One region of the Psychrobacillus sp. Z16_25 genome, then DNA from elsewhere that is predicted to be linked to it. Evidence: riboswitches for the same ligand, from Rfam matches in the RefSeq annotation. Region 1 holds a riboswitch; the other holds the start of a gene.
The links. Region 1 has a riboswitch for cobalamin ahead of AC1VU3_RS07505 (hypothetical protein). Riboswitches for the same ligand answer to the same signal wherever they lie in the genome.
Positions count from the first base shown of each region.

Region 2: it holds a riboswitch for cobalamin, as region 1 does, so the genes downstream of both, AC1VU3_RS11390 (ribonucleoside-diphosphate reductase subunit alpha) here and AC1VU3_RS07505 (hypothetical protein) in region 1, are expected to answer to the same signal.

Region 1 is NZ_JBXEOV010000005.1:89,396-94,516, reverse strand. It holds gene AC1VU3_RS07515 (TRM11 family SAM-dependent methyltransferase) at 1-372, opposite strand, end outside; gene AC1VU3_RS07510 (FAD-binding dehydrogenase) at 514-2,169, shown strand; cobalamin riboswitch at 2,207-2,388, shown strand; gene AC1VU3_RS07505 (hypothetical protein) at 2,749-2,979, shown strand; gene AC1VU3_RS07500 (serine hydrolase) at 3,052-3,861, opposite strand; gene AC1VU3_RS07495 (metal ABC transporter solute-binding protein, Zn/Mn family) at 4,248-5,121, shown strand, end outside.
Region 2 is NZ_JBXEOV010000010.1:918-6,038, reverse strand. It holds gene AC1VU3_RS11405 (DedA family protein) at 1-260, shown strand, start outside; gene AC1VU3_RS11400 (undecaprenyl-diphosphate phosphatase) at 270-1,094, shown strand; gene AC1VU3_RS11395 (DUF2569 domain-containing protein) at 1,208-1,687, opposite strand; cobalamin riboswitch at 1,831-2,010, shown strand; gene AC1VU3_RS11390 (ribonucleoside-diphosphate reductase subunit alpha) at 2,156-4,375, shown strand; gene AC1VU3_RS11385 (flavodoxin) at 4,363-4,818, shown strand; gene AC1VU3_RS11380 (ribonucleotide-diphosphate reductase subunit beta) at 4,790-5,121, shown strand, end outside.

The DNA of each region.
Region 1 (5,121 bases):
ATGAAGATCAAATTTACCTTGAAGCTCACTGCCTATTGCACGCACAATGGCTAATCTGTCGGCATTCCGAATAATCGCATCTCCCTGCAAATCATTAATTTTCAGGAAAATCACTTTATTCGTTTTCTCCTCACTGCCATACCTGGATGCTCCTTGAATAATTTCTTCTATTGTATCAGCCTCTATCAGTACATCTAGCCGCCCCTTCATAAACGGACTTCTAGAAGGATCAATGGCAATACTGCTCTTTAGTATTTTTTGTTCTGTATCAAATCCAAAAAAAGAGCGCATCTCTAGTTGACATAGAGCGCGTTCCCCATCTTTATATCCATATGTATATATATAACTAGACTCTCGAATATTTGTATCCAATATATTCCCTCCATTAATACTCTTATTATAGCACGCTTAACCTTTGGACGCCTGACTTACTAATCTCATAGTTATTCTCCCAGAAAAGAAATATAATGGATATGTATTCAGAATTTTTATCCAATTTAAGGGGTTGGGAAAATGAATGGGGAAACAATTGTAGTAGGTGCTGGTCTTGCTGGATTAGTAGCTACTGCTGAATTGGTTAGAGAAGGTAAGCATGTATTATTGGTAGATCAAGAACCTGAAAGCTCCCTTGGTGGGCAAGCCTGGTGGTCTTTCGGAGGACTGTTTCTAGTAGATTCACCTGAACAAAGAAGAGTTGGTATAAAGGATTCTTATGACCTTGCTTGGCAGGACTGGTTAGGGACTGCTGGCTTTGACGAAGACAATGAAGAAGAATATTGGGCAAAGAAATGGGCCGAAGCTTATGTAAGATTTGCTGCTGGAGAAAAGAGAGAATGGCTACATGGCCTAGGAATTCGCTTCTTCCCTGTAGTGGGATGGGCAGAGCGAGGAGGGTATTTAGCGGAGGGGCATGGAAACTCAGTCCCTAGATTCCATATTGTTTGGGGAACAGGACCCGGGGTTGTCCAGCCTTTTGAGGCAATCGTAAGAAAGGGAATGGAAACCGGACTTGTAACCTATAAATCAAGGCACCGTGTAGATGAATTAATTGTAGATAAGGGGAGAGTAATAGGGATTAAAGGCTCAGTCCTTGAACCCTCTGATGCGAAAAGAGGAGAAGCCAGCTCTCGAAAGGTAATAGACTCTTTTCAATTCAATGCTCGAGCAGTCGTCCTAACTACTGGTGGAATCGGTGCTAACTTAGAGCTCGTTCGTCAAAACTGGCCGTCCTGGTTAGGTACCCCTCCTAAAAATATGATTGCTGGCGTACCTGCATATGTCGATGGCAGAATGTTTGAGATAAGCGAAAGGGCCGGGGCACGCTGGGTGAATAAAGATCGAATGTGGCATTACACGGAAGGGATTAAAAACTGGAATCCTATTTGGGAAAATCACGGCATTCGAATTCTCCCCGGTCCCTCTTCTATTTGGTTAGATGCAGAAGGGAACAGATTCCCTGCCCCCAACTTTCCTGGCTTTGACACATTGGGTACCTTAAAAGCAATTCAAGATACCGGCTATGATTATTCGTGGTTCATTCTTACAGCAAAGATTATCGAAAAAGAATTTGCTTTATCTGGTTCAGAGCAAAACCCTGATTTGACAGAAAAAAGCGTGAAGGAAGTGTTAAAGCGTATTCTTCCAGGTCCAACAGCTCCTGTTAAAGCATTTATGGAGAAGGGCGAGGATTTTATAGTAGCAGATAATCTAAAGGACCTTGTGGCAGGAATGAACTCACTTGTCGGAAACACTCTACTAACATATGAGGATGTCCATAGACAGATTGTAGCAAGAGATCGAGAAATGGATAACAAGTTTACGAAAGACCTTCAAATAACCGCCTTAAGAGGAGCACGTAATTATATTGGTGATAAGCTTATTCGAGTGGCAGCACCCCACAAAATATTAGACCCGAAACAAGGACCGTTGATTGCTGTTCGTTTGAACATCCTGACTCGTAAAACATTAGGCGGCCTACAGACGGATTTAGGGGGTCATGTGTTAAATAAAGACGGAAAGCAAATTCCCGGATTATATGCTGCAGGTGAGCTAACAGGTTTTGGTGGCGGAGGAATGCATGGCTACCGAGCACTAGAGGGCACCTTTTTAGGAGGCTGCCTATTCTCAGGGAGAGAAGCAGCTCGGTCCATACTTCACGATTTAAAATAACAAAGTAACGAACGTATGATATAGTAAGAATGTAATTTCATATTGTGTAGAATTAGGTGCTCTTCGAGAGAAGAACTTAAAAGGGAAGTTCGGTGAGAATCCGACGCTGTCCCGCAACTGTAAATGGGAGCAAGCTTTTAACCACTGTTACTTGTAATGGGAAGGGAAAGTAAAGCAATGACCATAAGCCAGGAGACCTGCCTAATTTTAGTACACACCAAAAACCTACGCGGATAGGGGGTGTTCAGTGATCGTCAAGCTATTGCTTGAAGGATTCATGGTACGACAAACCGTATACTCACAGATGGATTTGGAAGAAGTCTATTCTTTCCTATCCAAATGGTTTTATATGTTGCCGTATTCTTATTCACGAACATCTTCCTCTTTAAAGGGGAAGATTTTTTTTATCCCGCATTAAGGGACAGTAAGACTCCCACTTCAAGATGGCGAAAGAAATGAGACAGCTAAGTGGGAGACCAACTGTCCCTAAAAGCCCGATTGGTTCAACTAATGAATGGCGGGGGATGAAAGAAACCCCCACCAATCAAAGTTTCACTTTATTGGAAAGGAGAAAGTAGGATGTCAAAAGAGGAATACAAAGAGCAGTTCAAGCAGGTGCTACTCTATAACACTGTCACGAATGCTTCGATTACTTTAGAGAAGATACTTAGTTCCTTAGCACAGGATATTCAAAACTCTGAGGAGCTAACAAAGGAAGCAAATCTTATTCAATTACAGAATGCCTATCAGGAGGTTCTTTATGAGCTAATTGGAGAATCAAAAACAGAAGATGCTGAGATGAAGATTTAGTAAATGGAAAGCACCCACTATCTTGTGATGTGAGTGCTTTCTTCGTTTAACTTGGTAGTTACTACACCTTCTTCAGCTTTTATTTGCTAGATATTCGTAAGCAGCTGCTCCTATCTCAGTTAAAATGGCTTTAGATACAAGATCATCCTCTTCCTTCGATAAGACCGTTATCGCCAGCTGGTTATCTCCTACATATAAAACTCCTACATCATGTCTTGTTCCAGGAACCCATCCTGTTTTATGCGCCATTTTCCAAGCTGGGCGGCCATTATTATAATTGGAGTACGGTGATGGAAACATTTGCGGTAGACAGTCTTGGATTTGCTGTTTCTTCATAATACGTAGCATTTCCTCACTGGCTTTCTCGCTCACTAGCTCTTTCCTAGCTATTTTCTTTAGCAGTATCGCAATATCAGCGGCAGTTATCATGTTATATCCTTTTGGATTTGGGTTGTTCATCATGAGCTTGTTATAGAACGTGCTAAGCTCCATTCCAGCTTCCTTCATAAAAGAGACAACCGCTTCCTTTCCTATTAGGTCAATCAACATATTAGTAGCAGAATTGTCACTTTGGATAATCATCAGCGTGACCAAATCTCGTATTGGCAAGGAAGTACCTGGTGTTAGGTGTTGAAGAACTCCCGAGCCTCCTACTAAATCCTCCTTACGCAAAACGAAAGGGTCATCTAATGAAAAACTCCCTTTCTCTTCTTTCGTAAAAACGGAAGCCATAATTGGTACCTTGATTACACTTGCTGCATAAAAAAGCTCCTCGCTATTTAGCTCCCATTTTTCTCCGGTGACTAGATTTTCTAGAATAATTCCCCATGTTCCTCTTGAAGGCTTAATAATGTCCTTTACTCTATCTACTAATACTTCCACAGCTCCACTCCCTTTTTCTATTTTTATTTCTAACTTTATTATAATCAAAATATTTTGTATATTGTGTTGCAGGGATTAAAAATTTGGCAGTATGCTTTATTAGTCAGCTAGAAAGTACGTCTACTTTTTTTATCCATTTCATCCCTCTTCCTTCTCTTCCAATCTTAAAGTCAGGCTACATCTAGTTCTTTTCCAAATTGCGATGTTTTGTTCACCTTTTTTCATCCACCTACATAGATTATTTTGACAAGTCGAACAATTAGTGTTAACCTTATGAACAAAAGTTTCCTTTAGGAAATAATATAGTTATAACGAAATAAAAATTTTTTTGTTTTAAAAGTTTCCTCCGGGAAATAAATTAATATAAAAGAAAAGGAGTGTTGTTTGTGAAAAAACTTTGGTTATTGTTTGTTGCGGTATTTTTTGTTGTAGGTTGTAACGGTAATGAAAATGTAGGGGAAGCTGATTCAGATAAGCCTCTTATTGTAGCCACTACAGGTCAAGTCGCAGATGCTGTTAAAAACATTGGTGGAGAACATGTCGAGGTTAAGTCACTTATGGGACCTGGGGTAGACCCTCATCTTTACAAAGCAACACAAGGAGACATTCAGCTATTAGAGGATGCAGATATGATTTTTTATAATGGTCTAGAGTTAGAGGGCAAAATGAGTGAAATCTTTGAGAAGATGAAAAAAGATAAGGTAGTAGTGGCAATCGGTGAAGCATTGCCCGAAGACCAGTTATTGGAAGACCCAAACTATCCAGGTCAGTTCGATCCACATATTTGGTTCGATATCCAGTTATGGAAGCTTGCTACTGAAGAAATCACCAAAACATTGGTAAATGAAATAAAAACCAATGAAGAGGACTTTCAAAACAATGAGGCTGCCTACTTTAAAGAGCTAGATAGCTTAAAAGACTGGACACAAGAACGAATGAGCGAAATCCAAGAGAGCCAGCGCGTCTTAGTAACTGCACATGATGCTTTCAATTACTTTGGAAACAGCAATGGCCTTGAGGTACGTGGTCTACAAGGTCTTAGCACGGAATCCGAATATGGTATTAAAGATATTCAGAATGTAGTAGATTTCTTGGTGGACCAAAATATTAAGGCTGTTTTTATAGAATCAAGTGTATCCGATAAAGCAATGAACTCAGTGATTGAAGGTGCAAAAGAAAAAGGACACTCCATAAAAATTGGCGGAGAACTTTATTCAGATGCTATGGGACCTGAAGGAACAGAGGAAGGCACTTATATCG
Region 2 (5,121 bases), on a different contig from region 1:
TTGGTAGATTGGTGCCACTGATTCGAAGCCTTATTTCGATTCCAGCCGGTATGTCTAATATGAAATTTTGGTTGTTCCTATTATTTACTACATTAGGAACGCTGATTTGGAATACGGTTCTTGTTTCAGTTGGAGCAGCAGTCGGAGAAAATTGGGAAGACATTGTAGCGTATATGGATATTTACTCAAATATCGCGTATACACTTATCGCAATCGGAGGAATTGCTTTCTTGTTTTGGTATTTTAAAAAACGTAACTAAGGAGATATTATGGAGATTCTAGAATTATTAAAAGCGTTAATCCTTGGCTTTGTGGAGGGAATGACGGAATTCGCACCGGTTTCTTCTACAGGGCATATGATTATTGTGGACGACATGTGGCTTCAAACAAAGGAATTTTTAGGTGAATATTCAGCGAATACATTTAAAATAGTTATTCAGCTAGGATCCATCCTAGCGGTAGTAGTCGTTTTCTGGAAACGATTATTAAGCTTAGTAGGCTTATATAAAATAAAGGATGTAGCGCCAGGAAGTCAGTTAAAGCTAACGCATGTAATTGTTGGGCTTATTCCAGCTGGAGTGCTTGGTGTGTTGTTCGAGGACTACATAGATGAGCATTTGTTTACAACAGAGACAGTACTAATTGGTTTAGTGCTAGGTGCCATCCTAATGATAGCTGCAGATAAGTTCGGTCCAAAGAATCCGAAAACAAATTCATTGGATAAAATTACTTATAAGCAGGCAATCCTCGTTGGGTTGATACAATGTCTATCTTTGTGGCCAGGTTTTTCAAGATCAGGCTCTACTATTTCGGGTGGGGTTCTATTGGGGATGAATCATAAGACTGCGGCAGACTTCACGTTTATCATGGCAGTGCCTATTATGGCAGGTGCTAGCTTCCTATCACTGGTGAAAAACTGGGAGTACATGGATTTAAATCATCTCTCGTTTTATATCGTAGGATTTGTAAGTGCATTTATCTTCGCTTTAATATCAATACGCTTCTTCTTGAAGCTGATTGATAAGATTAAGCTTACACCATTTGCAATCTATCGTATTGTTTTAGCGATTATCTTGGCGATTATTATTTTGTAAGTAAAAACGAAAGAGGCTTTGGAAATTATCCAAAGCCTTTTTATTTTGATGCCAAGTGCTTCCACGTAATTCCCCAAATGCTTGTCAGAGCAAAGAGAGGTGCTTGTGCTTTCTTATTCATTTACAAATGTATTATGGACACGCTTGGATACCATGAAATAGGCAATCCAAATAATGGACAAAACAAAGGAGGAAACACTGATAGAAGCTGACTCATTGTCCGTACTTACATTGTTAATGAGTATTGCATCAACGATATCCAATATCATACTAAGAATGAGATAGGAAATAATTGCTTTCGGGAAAAATTTTTTCTTTTTAAAGAAAATTATGATTAAATATATTGAAATAAACAATAAGAGAGCGTTACAAGCCATTTCGAAATAAATAGCTTTCTCAAAATGAGGGTGCACTTCTGGGGAGGTGACCACTTCTGTCCATTCACCAGAGTTGATTAATAAGAAAGATATGATAAAATATCCGACTGAAAATATTACAGTCAAAAACAAATATATGATAGGTAATAGCAGCCAACCTCTAATTCCTTTCGGTCCTTCCTCGTAATGCTCTTGCTCTTCTAATGGTTGAGTCATTTTATTCTTCCTCTCTCTAAATTTTCCAATATCACTTTCCATTATATTGTAAACATAAATATTCTATAAGGAAAGACTTTCTTCCTATGTACAAGTTTAAACACTATATGTTAGGGTTATTAAGTAAATAAAACACAATATATTGTACTGATAGATGATTAGGTACCATTACGGTTTAATAGGGAATTCGGTGAAAAGCCGAAGCTGTCCCCGCAACTGTAAGTGTGGACGACTGTTGAAAATGCCACTGCGATTTATTCGTGGGAAGGTCAACAGGAGGAAGAAGCACGAGCCAGTAGACCTGCCTAGTCGTCGAAAAAGCAACACTTTCTTCGGGGGTTGAGAGGTGGGAGCGAGGACTTTTATAAATATGTCTTTTTGTTTCCTACTTTTAAACGTAAGCACTGACTCGGCCGAAGAGGCTATGGTTAGTGCTTTTTTTGTTGCTCAAATAAAGGAGGAGTTCATATGACAACGTCAATAAAAACAGAAAAAGCAGTGCAGTTAGACAAATTATCCAAAGAATTTGGAAAAGAGAAGCTTACCCCACTCCTGACCTATCAGCAAAAGTGGCTAGCAAGACATGATGACGACCATAGCTGGGCTCGTGATATGTCTCTTCATGCACTCAGCCTACTAGACGAGCAAAGCCCTTACTGGACATTTGTCGCAGCTCGAATTTATCTTTGGGATATTTATGAGCAAGTAGCTGATAACCGTAGAACAAATGTTGAAAAAGTATATCTTGGTTTCCTGGAAAATGTTAGAAAATTAAGTAATCGAGGGATTTATGACAGAAACATAATGGAATCCTACTCCGACGAAGAACTACAAGAACTGGCGGAAGTAATTGTTCCGGAAAGAGATAATTTGTTTACTTATATTGGCCTCAAAACCTTGCTCGATAGATATGTAGCAAAGGATTTTAATAAAGCGATTGTAGAGTTGCCGCAAGAGCGCTGGCTGGTGATCGCAATGACTTTAATGAAAGAAGAAACAGAAAAGCGGCTAGAAAAGATTAAAGAAGCATATTGGGCAATGAGTAATCTCTATATGACTGTAGCTACACCTACTCTTTCGAATGCAGGAAAGCCCCATGGTCAGCTATCGAGCTGCTTTATCGATACAGTGGATGATAGCCTTCAAGGGATTTATGACAGTAATACGGACGTCGCTACTCTATCCAAATACGGTGGTGGAATAGGCGTCTATATGGGGAAAATTCGTAGCCGTGGCTCTTCTATACGAGGATTTATAGGAGCATCAAGCGGAGTATTACCTTGGATTAAACAATTAAACAATACAGCAGTCAGTGTGGACCAGCTAGGGCAGCGACAAGGAGCGGTAGCAGTATACCTGGATGTTTGGCATAAGGACATCTTTACGTTTTTAGATTTACGGCTAAATAACGGAGATGATCGCTTAAGAGCACATGATATTTTCACAGGTATTTGTCTACCTGATTTGTTTATGGAAAAAGTAGATGCGAGAGAGGATTGGCATTTATTTGACCCACATGAGGTTCGTACAGTAATGGGATATTCGTTAGAGGATTTTTATGATGAAAAGAGAGGGAGCGGCTCTTTTCGTGAAAAATATACAGAATGTGTAAATCATCCGGAGCTATCAAAAGAGACCGTACCTGCAATTGAGCTGATGAAACGAGTTATGCGCTCTCAATTAGAGACAGGCGTACCTTTTATGTTTTACCGAGATGAGGTGAATCGTCGAAACCCGAATAAGCATGAGGGGATGATTTATAGCAGTAATCTATGTACAGAAATCTTCCAAAATCAAAGCCCGACCATTTCTGAATCCATACAGCTAGACGGAGACACCATTGTTACTCGGAGACAGGCGGGAGATTTCGTTGTCTGTAACCTCTCCTCTATCAATTTAGGTCGTGCAGTGCCGGATCACGTGTTAGAGCGGCTAATTCCTATACAGGTGCGAATGCTTGATAATGTGATCGATTTAAACATGATCCCAGTTCCACAGGCGGAGCGTACAAATGCTAGGTACAGAGGGATTGGCTTAGGGACGTTTGGTTGGCACCATCTACTTGCGATTAATAGTATTCGCTGGGAATCGGATGAGGCGGTAGAATTTGCAGATAAGTTATATGAAAAAATAGCGTATCTAACCATTAAGGCTTCCATGGAGCTAGCAGAGGAAAAAGGGGCCTATCCTTTATTCCCGGGGTCTGATTGGCAAACTGGTGCCTATTTCGACCAGCGTGGCTATGAGGATGATAAATGGATGGAGTTAAAGAAGCAGGTGGCAACATGCGGAATGCGTAATGGCTATCTCATGGCTGTTGCTCCAAACTCGTCTACTTCTATACTAGCTGGCAGTACTGCGAGCATTGATCCTATCTTTCAAAAATTTTATTCGGAGGAAAAGAAGGACTATAAAATTCCGGTAACTGTTCCGGATTTAAATAATGAGACTACCTGGTTCTACAAATCGGCTTATTTTATTGACCAGCATTGGACAATTAAGCAAAACGCGGCGAGACTGCGACACATCGACCAAGGGGTGTCCTTGAATTTATACGTGCAAAACACCATCAAAGCGAAGGATTTACTGGCATTACATTTAGATGCTTGGAACAGTGGCCTAAAAACAACCTATTATGTACGATCTACATCCGTAGAACTAATAGAATGTGAGTCGTGTTCAAGCTAATGAAGGCACTAATTTCTTATCTTAGTTATAGCGGAAATACAGAGGAAATTGCGGAGCTGATACGGGGCGGATTAGAGACATTTGGCTATGAAACAGAAATGCGATTCATAGAGGATGAAACGACAATTGACTATGTAGATTATGACCTTCTATTCATCGGGACATTTACCTGGGGGCGGGGGAGTGTACCGGATGAGATAGTTCCTTTTATTCGACGAATCAAGGAAAATCCCACCAACCTATATGTGTTTGGTTCAGGAGATACACAGTTTGGTGGTGACGCCTTGTTTTGTCGTGCGGTCGATCTCATAAGAAATTATGTGGGCTGTGCGTATCCAGGCTTAAAAATAGAGCAATCACCTAGAGGTAGCCAAGAAGCACTCGTAAAAGAATGGCTGGAAGGAGTAATAATAGATGCAAAGAGCAAAAACATTAGAGCCTAGAAATCCAAATAAATCTACAGGGATATTTGGGGGACAATCCAGTGGGATATTGAACTGGAATGACATTGCTTACCCACATTGGTACAAGATTTATAAGAGATTATTAGGGAACTACTGGCAAGCTGATGAAATCAATATGTCGAATGATGTAAAGCAGTTTAGAAATCTCACGAAGGAGGAGCAGGAGGCCTATCTAAAAATAATTGGTCTGCTTGCGACGCTTGACGGTCCGCAAACAAGAACAGCATTGCTGTTGTCCTTGTATGCAACGGATTCTTCGGTTCAATCCATTCTGGCAGTCAT